3 regions of the Salmonella sp. GDC200615 genome follow, and region 3 is predicted to be linked to each of the others. Evidence: predicted binding sites of a transcription regulator. Region 3 holds the regulator's gene; each other region holds the start of a gene.

Region 1 (3,280 bases), 1.8 Mb from region 3:
GCGGCGTCCGGTCCGATGTGGCGTTCAATGAAAGCGCCGCGGTTTTCAAGCTGGCTTAACGTCTGTGTCATGGGCGATGGTTCCTGAAACGTGCAGTGAATCGTGATTGTCTCTAACTCAATTGCCCGGTGGCGCTGACGCTTACCGGGCCTACGCGTGCGAAAACGAATACGCAAAATCATTCGCGTTGCAGTGAGTAGGCCGGATAAGCATTAGCGCCATCCGGCACAACATTATTCGTCTTCTAACAATGCCTCATACGCGGTGGCATCCAGCAGCGATTCAAGTTCGCTTTCATCGCTGGCTTTGATTTTAAAGATCCAGCCACCGGCATACGGTTCGCTGTTCACCAGCTCCGGGGAGTCGCTCAGCGCATCGTTTACCGCCACGATCTCGCCGCTTACCGGCGCATAAATGTCGGACGCCGCTTTTACGGACTCCGCCACGGCGCAGTCGTCGCCCGCGCTTACGGTCGCGCCGACTTCCGGCAGATCAACAAAAACCATATCGCCCAACAGCTCCTGAGCGTGTTCAGTAATGCCAACAGTGTAAGTGCCATCCGCTTCTTTACGCAGCCATTCGTGTTCTTTGCTGTATTTCAGTTCTGCGGGTACGTTGCTCATCAATTAATCTCCAAAAAAGGATGAGTCACGCGACGGCTTTGCCGTTACGCACAAAAACAGGTTTAGTCACTTTTACCGGCATTTCACGGTTACGAATTTGTACAATCGCCGTCTCGCCGATGCCCGCCGGAACACGCGCCAGCGCAATGCTGTAGCCCAACGTTGGGGAAAACGTCCCGCTGGTGATAATGCCTTCTTGCTGATTGCCCTGCGCATCGGTAAAACGCACCGACAGTTCATTACGCAATACGCCTTTCTCGGTCATCACCAGACCGACAAGCTGCTCATGGCCTTTTTCACGCTGCATCTCCAGCGCCTCACGGCCAATAAAGTCGCGGTCAGCAGGTTCCCAGGCGATAGTCCATCCCATATTAGCCGCCAGCGGAGAGATACCTTCATCCATCTCCTGACCGTACAGGTTCATGCCAGCTTCCAGACGCAGCGTGTCGCGCGCGCCAAGACCGCACGGCTTCACGCCCGCCTCCACCAGCGCACGCCAGAAATCCGCCGCTTTTTCATTCGGCATGGCGATTTCATAGCCCGCTTCGCCGGTATAACCGGTGGTGGCGATAAACAGATCGCCCACCTGAACGCCGAAGAACGGCTTCATACCTTCTACTGCATGGCGCTGTTCGTCAGTAAACAGAGTCGCCGCTTTTTCCTGCGCATTCGGCCCCTGTACCGCAATCAGCGACAGGTCGTCACGAACGGTAATGTCGATGGCATAAGGTTCAGCGTGTTGGGTAATCCAGGAGAGGTCTTTTTCGCGGGTGGCGGAGTTAACAACGAGACGGAAGAAATCTTCAGTGAAGTAGTAGATGATAAGGTCATCAATCACGCCGCCCGATGCGTTAAGCATACCGGAGTAGAGGGCTTTACCCGTCTTCGTTAGCTTCGCGACGTCGTTGGCCAGCAGATAACGTAGAAACTCTCGTGTGCGGCTGCCATGAAGATCGACAATGGTCATATGCGATACATCAAACATCCCGGCATCGGTGCGCACAGCGTGGTGTTCATCAAGCTGAGAGCCGTAATGCAGGGGCATCATCCAGCCATGAAAATCGACCATGCGGGCGCCGCATAGCGTGTGTTGTTCGTACAAAGGCGTCTGTTGGGCCATCTTTTCCTCGTTGAATTAGCGGGGGCTAACAACCATTTTCATGGGAAATCTTCGCCACGAAACCTGGCATCGACGCCCTTTTTCCTGCGCCGACGCAAACGCTCTCTTGCTCCTGAACTTACCACCGAACCAGGCGCTAAACCATAAGGCTGAATTTACCATCACATTAGCTTATGACTAAAAAACGCCAAAACCCCATCAGCACAAAAAACCACTATTACGCTAAATAACCTCCATAAAAATGAAGCTGATACGATTTATCACAACATAAATTAATATTAAATGCGGAAAAAATGTCGAAAATCGCGTTCGCCAAAAATAGTGTCATTAGAAAATATAATGCGAAATAAGCGGTGAAATTAGATTATTTCAAACGAGGAAAGCCCCCCGGCGCGATAGCCGGGAAAGCAAAGTGTGACGGGTTTCAAACTCTTGCTGGCGTGCAGTCAGACGCTTAACGAAGCCATTGCGGAAGGTCGTTTAGCCCCATTGCCTGGCGAAGCAGTTGGGGTTTGACGCCGGGGAGCGTATCCGCCAGTTTCAGCCCGATGTCGCGCAGCAATTTTTTTGCCGGGTTTTCGCCGGCAAACAGGTCACGAAAACCTTGCATCCCGGCAAGCATCATCGCCGCGCTATGTTTACGGCTACGCTCATAACGACGGAGATAAAGATGTTGGCCAATGTCTTTGCCCTGGCGCTGAAGCCGGCGCAGATCGTCCACCAGTTCGGCCGCGTCCATAAAGCCGAGGTTGACGCCCTGCCCTGCCAGCGGATGGATGGTGTGCGCGGCATCGCCGACCAACGCCAGACGATGCGCGGCAAACTGGCGAGCATAGCGGCCCGTCAGCGGAAAAACCTGCCGTTCGCTTTCCAGGCGGCATAAGCCCAGCCGATTATCGAAGGCGATAGTCAACGCCTGGTTAAACGCCTCGTCGCCGCTCTGTTGCATACGCTCCGCATCCTGCGGAGAAAGCGACCAGACAATGGAACACAGATGCGGATCGCTTAACGGCAAAAACGCCAGAATACCTTCACCATGAAACACCTGGCGAGCAACCGCGCCGTGCGGCTCTTCGGTGCGGGTAGTCGCTACCAGCGCATGGTGACGGTAGTCCCAGAAAGTTAAGGGAATATCCGCTTTGTTACGCAGCCAGGAGTTGGCGCCATCCGCGGCAATCACCAGACGCGCGGTTAACATCGCGCCGTCTTTTAAAGTCAGGAAGGCGTCGTTCTCCCCCCAGGCGACCTGCTGTAACTCCGCTGGCGCCATTAAGGTGATATCCGCCGCTTGCTGCGCTTTTTGCCACAATGCGTAGTGAATGACGCTGTTTTCAACAATATGCCCCAGATGGCTATATCCCATGCTTGCGTCATCAAACGTAATACGGCCAAAGCTGTCTTTATCCCAGACTTCCATACCGTGGTAGCAACTTGCCCGTCGCGCCACAATGTTTGACCATACGCCAAGACGGGTAAGCAGTTTTTCGCTGGCGGCATTAATCGCCGACACCCGAAGCTGAGGCGACGCATCGTTCGC
Region 2 (3,280 bases), 1.9 Mb from region 3:
TTTGCCAGCACCGGCAACGCTTCATCGGTATTATCGCCGACGATAACAATCACCGCTTTCTGGCCCGTCGGGTCAGAATAAACGTGCATATTATTCGCCTGGGTGCCCAGCTTACCGCTTTGATCGGTCATATCCGCCGGCAGCGAGAAACTGAGTTTGCCATCCATCAGGCTGATGGGCTGGCCGGAGGCCTGGCTTTCTGCGGCGGCGCTTTCTGCCGACGCTTTTGTATCGTTGTTATCACAGGCCGCAAGCCCCATAACCAGCAGGCCAATACCGGCATATTTAACCAAATTGCGCATTGACTTCTTCCTTTCGATAAACGGCCATAACGGCTCATTCGCTCATCTTATCACAACTCGGAAAACGAACCTTTAACTTGCCGGTAATGGGGAAATTTCAGATTTATCTGCCAGCTTTTTCAGCAACATATTCAGTAGAACGCCGTACATCGGCAGGAAGAAAATAATGCTGATGAGCACCTTAAAGCAATAATCCACCAGCGCAATTTCCATCCAGTGTTCGGCCATAAAGGCATCGGGGCTTCGCCAGAACGCAATGAAGAAAAAGGCAAGGGTATCGCTGATATTGCCAAACAGCGTTGAAGCGGTCGGCGCCAGCCACCAGCGACGATTTTGGCGCAGGCGGTTAAACACATGGACATCAAGGATCTGTCCCAGCGCGTAGGCCATAAAGCTGGCGGCGGCGATACGGGAGACAAACAGATTAAAGTTCGCCAACGCGGCGAAACCTTGCCAGGCGCCCATATAGAACAGCGATGACACCACATACGACACCAGCAGCGCAGGGATCATGACGGCGAAGATAATGCGGCGCGCCAGCGGTGCGCCAAAAATACGCACGGTAAGATCGGTGGCAAGAAAAATAAAAGGAAAACTAAACGCGCCCCAGGTCGTGTGGAAACCAAAAATAGTGATGGGGAGCTGCACCAGATAGTTACTGGAAATGATCACCAGTAAATGGAATAGCGATAGCCAGAACAACGCTTTTACGCGCTGTGATTGTGTAAACGGAGTCATATTGTGACCTTTTTGTTGGATGGGGTGAGGGAACCCAATAAAGAACCGCCGCATAATACTGTTTTGCGCTGGCATTGCAATGGCTAATTTTCACGCAATCGTTAACCTGCCTGGCTTACTGACGAAGATGGGCGTAAAATATCGCCGTTTTTCTACCATTGAGACGAAGATGAGCGATCTGTTTTCCTCCCCTGACCATACGCTCGACGCCCTGGGGCTGCGTTGCCCTGAACCAGTAATGATGGTGCGCAAAACGGTGCGCAACATGCAAACTGGCGAAACATTGCTGATTATCGCCGACGATCCGGCGACGACGCGTGATATTCCGGGGTTCTGTACCTTTATGGAACACGATTTGCTGGCGCAAGAGACGGAGGGTCTGCCGTACCGCTATTTATTGCGTAAAGCGCATTAACCGCACGGCAGATAGCATTCTGATTAGAAGCTTTCCCAGTTCGCCTGTTCTGCGGCGAGCTGTGGCGTTAAGCCTTTGCTTAACGGCGTCGGCGACGCCTCCCGACGAGGTTGTTTCTGGATGCGGAACGCGGCGACCGCCTGACGAAGTTCGTTAGCCTGATCTTCCAGCGCCGCTGCTGCTGCGGATTCCTCTACCAGCGAGGCGTTTTGCTGCGTCACGCTGTCCATTTCCGATACCGCCTGCGCCACCTGCTCAATGCCTTTGCTTTGCTCATCGGAGGCAGAGGCGATTTCGCCCATAATATCGGTCACGCGGGTCACGGCGTTAACGATCTCTTTCATGGTTTCTCCCGCTTCGCGTACCTGCGTAGAGCCGGTATCAATGCGCGACACGGAGTTTTCAATCAGTACTTTGATCTCTTTGGCGGCCTGCGCGCTACGGCTGGCCAACGTGCGTACCTCTCCGGCCACGACCGCGAATCCTCGCCCCTGTTCGCCGGCGCGGGCGGCCTCTACCGCGGCGTTCAGCGCCAGGATATTAGTCTGGAAGGCGATACCGTCAATCACGCTGGTGATGTCCACGATTTTTTCCGAGCTTTCGGCGATATCGTTCATGGTGTTCACTACGTTATCCACCACGCGTCCTCCTTTACGCGCGGTTTCTGATGCGGTTTTCGCCAGACCCGTCGCCTGGCGTGCGTTATCGGTGTTTTGCCGTACCGTGGCGGTTAACTGTTCCATGCTGGCGGCGGTCTCCTCCAGCGCCGAGGCCTGTTGTTCGGTACGGGAAGAGAGGTCGCTGCTGCCGGCGGAAATTTCGCCTGCGCCAGTATAGATAGAGTCCGCGTTATCGCGCACCGCGCTGACGGTACGGATTAACGACTGCTGCATCGTTTTAAGACCGGCGGCCAGTTGGCCCATTTCACTGCGTCCTTCGGCCTCTATCTCATGGGTAAGATCGCCGTCGGCGATCGTTTGAATGTGCGCCATAATCCGTTGCAGCGGGCGGAGTAGAACGCGTTGCAGCCCCAGCCAGATAAACGCCAGCACGATGAGTACGATAAGTAGAATTATCCCCAGCGTCCATTGCATCTGGGTAAAGCTGCTCTGATTCTGATCGCTGGCTAATTTTATTAATTGCGCATTTTGAGAGAGCCACTGGTCATATACCTGCTCCATGTCATCCTGCGCTTTTTGCGCGTCAAGGTTGCCATAGGCGGCGTAATTATCGGCTTTAAGATAGTGGATAGACTGCTGCAAAACGTCATACATCTGCTTAAAGCTGGCTTCGGCCTGGGCATCCAACGCCGGATCTTTGCCCGCGATCGCTTCGGAGTTCACGTAGTTGTTGAAATGTTTTTCCGCTTCGTTGAGCGACGCGCCAGCATTGGTTAACAGCGTGTTCATGGCGTCCAGCGAGGCGGGATCGCGCTGATTTTTTAACATGCGTATCGCCACGCGGTTAATGGTAACGCGGGTTTCGATCAATGTCTGAAAACTGCCGCCCAGTTCCTGTTGTTGGTAACTCAGTGCGCTCGCATTCTGGAAATTCAGCCGATCGCTGCTGACGGCGGAATAAAACAGTATTCCTGTCACCAGCAATAAGGCGCTAAATATGCCCAGCGTCGCGATAACGCCGGTGATGACTTTGATATTTTTCATAGTGCCTAACATTCCTTATTTTGTAGACGGTATGATCAATATCGGTTGGATAAAAATTAACCTTACATCAAATCACGCTATTTCTGATTAATGGTTTGATAAGTAATAGAAAATAAATAATTTTCGCGTGAATAATATGTACAAAGAAAGGAATACCGCGG
Region 3 (3,280 bases):
CGCCTGTATGGCGGCAAACGCGGGCAGGTACATGTCCGTAGCCAGAAATCCCAGCACGCTAAGACCGGCTAACCAGACTAAAAAACCTTTTCCAGGTTGCATATTTGTTTCTCTTTCTTATCAGACAGACATTGTCGCAGAGTGTAGGGAGTGAAATTACGGTTGTGAAACGTTAATATTTGTCCAGTGAATTCAAAATTTTTGTAGGCAAATTATGTGGTCGGAATACTCGCTTGAAGTGGTTGACGCCGTAGCGCGCAATGGCAGTTTTAGCGCGGCGGCGCAGGAACTGCACCGTGTGCCTTCAGCAGTCAGTTACACCGTTCGTCAGTTAGAGGAGTGGCTGGCCGTACCGCTTTTTGTACGACGTCACCGTGATGTTGAACTGACGCCTGCTGGCGTCTGGTTTTTAAAAGAAGGGCGTTCTGTTATCAAAAAAATGCAGATCACTCGCCAACAGTGTCAGCAAATTGCTAATGGTTGGCGTGGGCAGTTAGCTATTGCGGTGGACAATATCGTCAGACCAGAACGTACCCGGCAGATGATCGTCGATTTCTATCGCCATTTTGACGATGTGGAACTGCTGGTTTTTCAGGAGGTGTTTAACGGCGTCTGGGACGCGCTCTCCGACGGGCGTGTCGAACTGGCGATTGGGGCGACGCAGGCGATTCCGGTAGGGGGGCGTTACGCTTTTCGGGATATGGGGACCCTGAGCTGGAGCTGCGTAGTGGCAAGCGATCACCCGCTGGCGTCGATGCCTGGGCCGTTAAGCGATGATACCCTGCGCAACTGGCCGTCGCTGGTCAGGGAAGACACTTCGCGAACCTTACCGAAACGGATTACCTGGCTGCTGGATAACCAAAAAAGGGTCGTCGTACCGGACTGGGAGTCATCGGCAACCTGCCTGTCGGCAGGACTATGCGTGGGAATGGTGCCGACGCATTTTGCCCGACAGTGGATAGACAGCGGAAAATGGGTGGCGCTGACGTTAGAGAATCCGTTTCCCGATGCGGCCTGTTGCGTGACGTGGCAGCAAAACGAAGCCTCGCCCGCGCTGGCATGGCTGCTGGACTATTTGGGCGATAGCGAAACGTTGAATCGGGAGTGGCTGCGGGAGCCAGAAGAGGCTCCCGACAGCGGGGATTAACGCCGATAGTCGCGGAACGGGCCGTCAGCGACCGAGCGACGCTCAACCAGGCGTGGATGAACTTCAATAGACTGTGACTCTTCGCGCTTATTGACGATGCGATCCAATAGCATATTAAATGCGGTTTCGCCTAAAGAGTCTTTGGGCTGGTGAATCGTCGTCAGCGCCGGGGTAAAGTAACGGGCGTTACGCACATTGTCATAACCGATCACCGAAACGTCCTGCGGTACGCGAAGCCCCATTTCGTCAGCCGCGCAAAGCGCGCCCATCGCCATAATATCGCCGCCGCAGAAAACGGCGGTAGGGCGATGTGACTGCGATAAAATTTGCTGCATCGCGTGGTAACCGGATTCCGGCTCGAAGTCGCCCTGAACAATCCAGTTGTCCGGCACGTTGATCAGCGCCTCCTCCATGGCTTTCATAAAGCCTGCCAGCCGGCCCGCGCCGGTGTTGCGCTCCAGCGGGCCGGGAATAACGCCGATATCCCGGTGGCCGCGCTCAACCAGATAACGACCCGCCATATAGCCGCCTGCAAAGGCGTTATCAATCACCGTGTCGGTAAAATCGGCCTTCGCTTCACCCCAGTCCATCACCACCATCGGAATATGGCGATACTCTTCCAGCATGGAAAGCAGAGGTTCTGGATACTCAGAACACATCACCAGCAGGCCATCCACGCGCTTTTGCGCCATCATGGACAGGTAGGCGCGCTGTTTTTCCAGGTTATTCCAGGCGTTGCCTAAAATCAGCGTATAGCCTTTCTGGAAACAGTTTTTTTCAACCGCCTCGATAATTTCGGCAAAATAGGCCGCTTCGCTGCTGGTCGCCAGTAAGCCTATCGACTTGGTATGGTTAACCTTCAGGCTACGCGCGACGGCGCTGGGAGAGTAGTGCAGCTCTTTAATTGCCGCCCAGACCGCGTTACGCGTTTCTTCAGCGACAAAACGCGTTTTGTTGATTACGTGTGATACAGTTGTAGTGGAAACGTTTGCTCGTTTCGCTACATCTTTAATTGTTGCCATTACATTTCACTCCAGACCCTCGCTAAGCTCCTGAGAAACGCCAGGTAAACGTTTGCCTACACACACCCTAATCGCAACATCAGGGTTGCGGCACGCCGGAAAAACGACACGGAACGTCAGGAAGGGGTCAATGGCCGTTACGCTAATTCAGTAAGCCTGGAATTTTGTCTGATCTTGAGGAAAAGGGGAAGCGTTAAAAACAGTTATCAATATAAAACATGAGAGATTTTTGTGCGGGAATGTGCAAAAATGCGCTATATCACTTTTTGTGTGGGAATAAAAAGGAGAAAACTTGATGAGTACCGACCTGAAATTTTCGTTGATTACTACGCTGATTGTTCTGGGCGTGATTGTCGCAGGTGGATTAACGGCCGCTCTGCACTGATTTCCTCTCTTCTGAGGGTGGGCGTCTCCTCTATTCTATCCCTCTCTAAAACGCAGAAGGCGTACCTTCTGCGTACTCAGACTTATGCGGCGAGATTTTTCGCAACAAATTCCCAGTTAACCAGCGCCCAGAAATGCTCCAGATAGTTTGGACGGGCGTTGCGGTAGTCGATGTAATACGCGTGTTCCCACACATCAACCGTCAGCAACGGCGTTGCATCCGTAGTCAGCGGCGTACCGGCATTTGAGGTAGAAACGATAGCCAGTTTGCCATCAGCGCTTTTTACCAGCCATGTCCATCCGGAACCAAAGTTTTTGATAGCGGCATCGGTGAACTGCGCTTTAAATTCCGCGAAGCTGCCAAAAGATGCCGCGATAGCATCAGCCAGTTTCCCGGTCGGTTCGCCGCCAGCGTTTGGCGCCAGGCAGTTCCAGTAGAAGGTGTGGTTCCACACCTGAGCGGCGTTATTAAAGATGCCGCCTTCGGAAGTGCGCACGATCTCTTCCAGCGATTTGCCTTCAAACGCCGTGCCTTTGATCAAATTGTTAAGATTGGTCACGTAAGTCTGATGATGTTTGCCATAGTGATATTCCAGCGTCTCAGCAGAAATATGCGGCGCCAGAGCATCTTTGGCATACGGTAATGCAGGTAATTCGAACGACATTGCTTCTCTCCTTATTATTAATATTGCGCACGCACAATACCCCTGGTGCGCGTAAGGATAGG

The links. The regulator PurR, encoded in region 3, represses purine synthesis genes. The targets are predictions, from matches to a motif close to CANGCAAACGTTTGCNTG.
Region 1: a site for PurR is predicted at 1,835-1,852, ahead of gcvT (glycine cleavage system aminomethyltransferase GcvT). Genes of this name have one in related genera too.
Region 2: a site for PurR is predicted at 1,132-1,149, ahead of tusA (sulfurtransferase TusA). Genes of this name have one in related genera too.

What each region holds. Positions count from the first base shown of each region.
Region 1 covers NZ_CP192247.1:3,958,477-3,961,756, forward strand. Annotated here, with positions in the region: gene gcvP (aminomethyl-transferring glycine dehydrogenase) at 1-71, opposite strand, end outside; gene gcvH (glycine cleavage system protein GcvH) at 234-623, opposite strand; gene gcvT (glycine cleavage system aminomethyltransferase GcvT) at 649-1,743, opposite strand; gene ubiI (FAD-dependent 2-octaprenylphenol hydroxylase) at 2,198-3,280, opposite strand, start outside.
Region 2 covers NZ_CP192247.1:285,794-289,073, forward strand. Annotated here, with positions in the region: gene ACQ29O_RS01295 (DcrB family lipoprotein) at 1-302, opposite strand, end outside; gene ACQ29O_RS01300 (7-cyano-7-deazaguanine/7-aminomethyl-7-deazaguanine transporter) at 375-1,040, opposite strand; gene tusA (sulfurtransferase TusA) at 1,210-1,455, shown strand; gene tcp (methyl-accepting chemotaxis citrate transducer) at 1,479-3,119, opposite strand.
Region 3 covers NZ_CP192247.1:2,148,564-2,151,843, forward strand. Annotated here, with positions in the region: gene punC (purine nucleoside transporter PunC) at 1-102, opposite strand, end outside; gene punR (DNA-binding transcriptional activator PunR) at 215-1,147, shown strand; gene purR (HTH-type transcriptional repressor PurR) at 1,144-2,169, opposite strand; gene ACQ29O_RS10260 (YnhF family membrane protein) at 2,465-2,554, shown strand; gene sodB (superoxide dismutase [Fe]) at 2,637-3,218, opposite strand.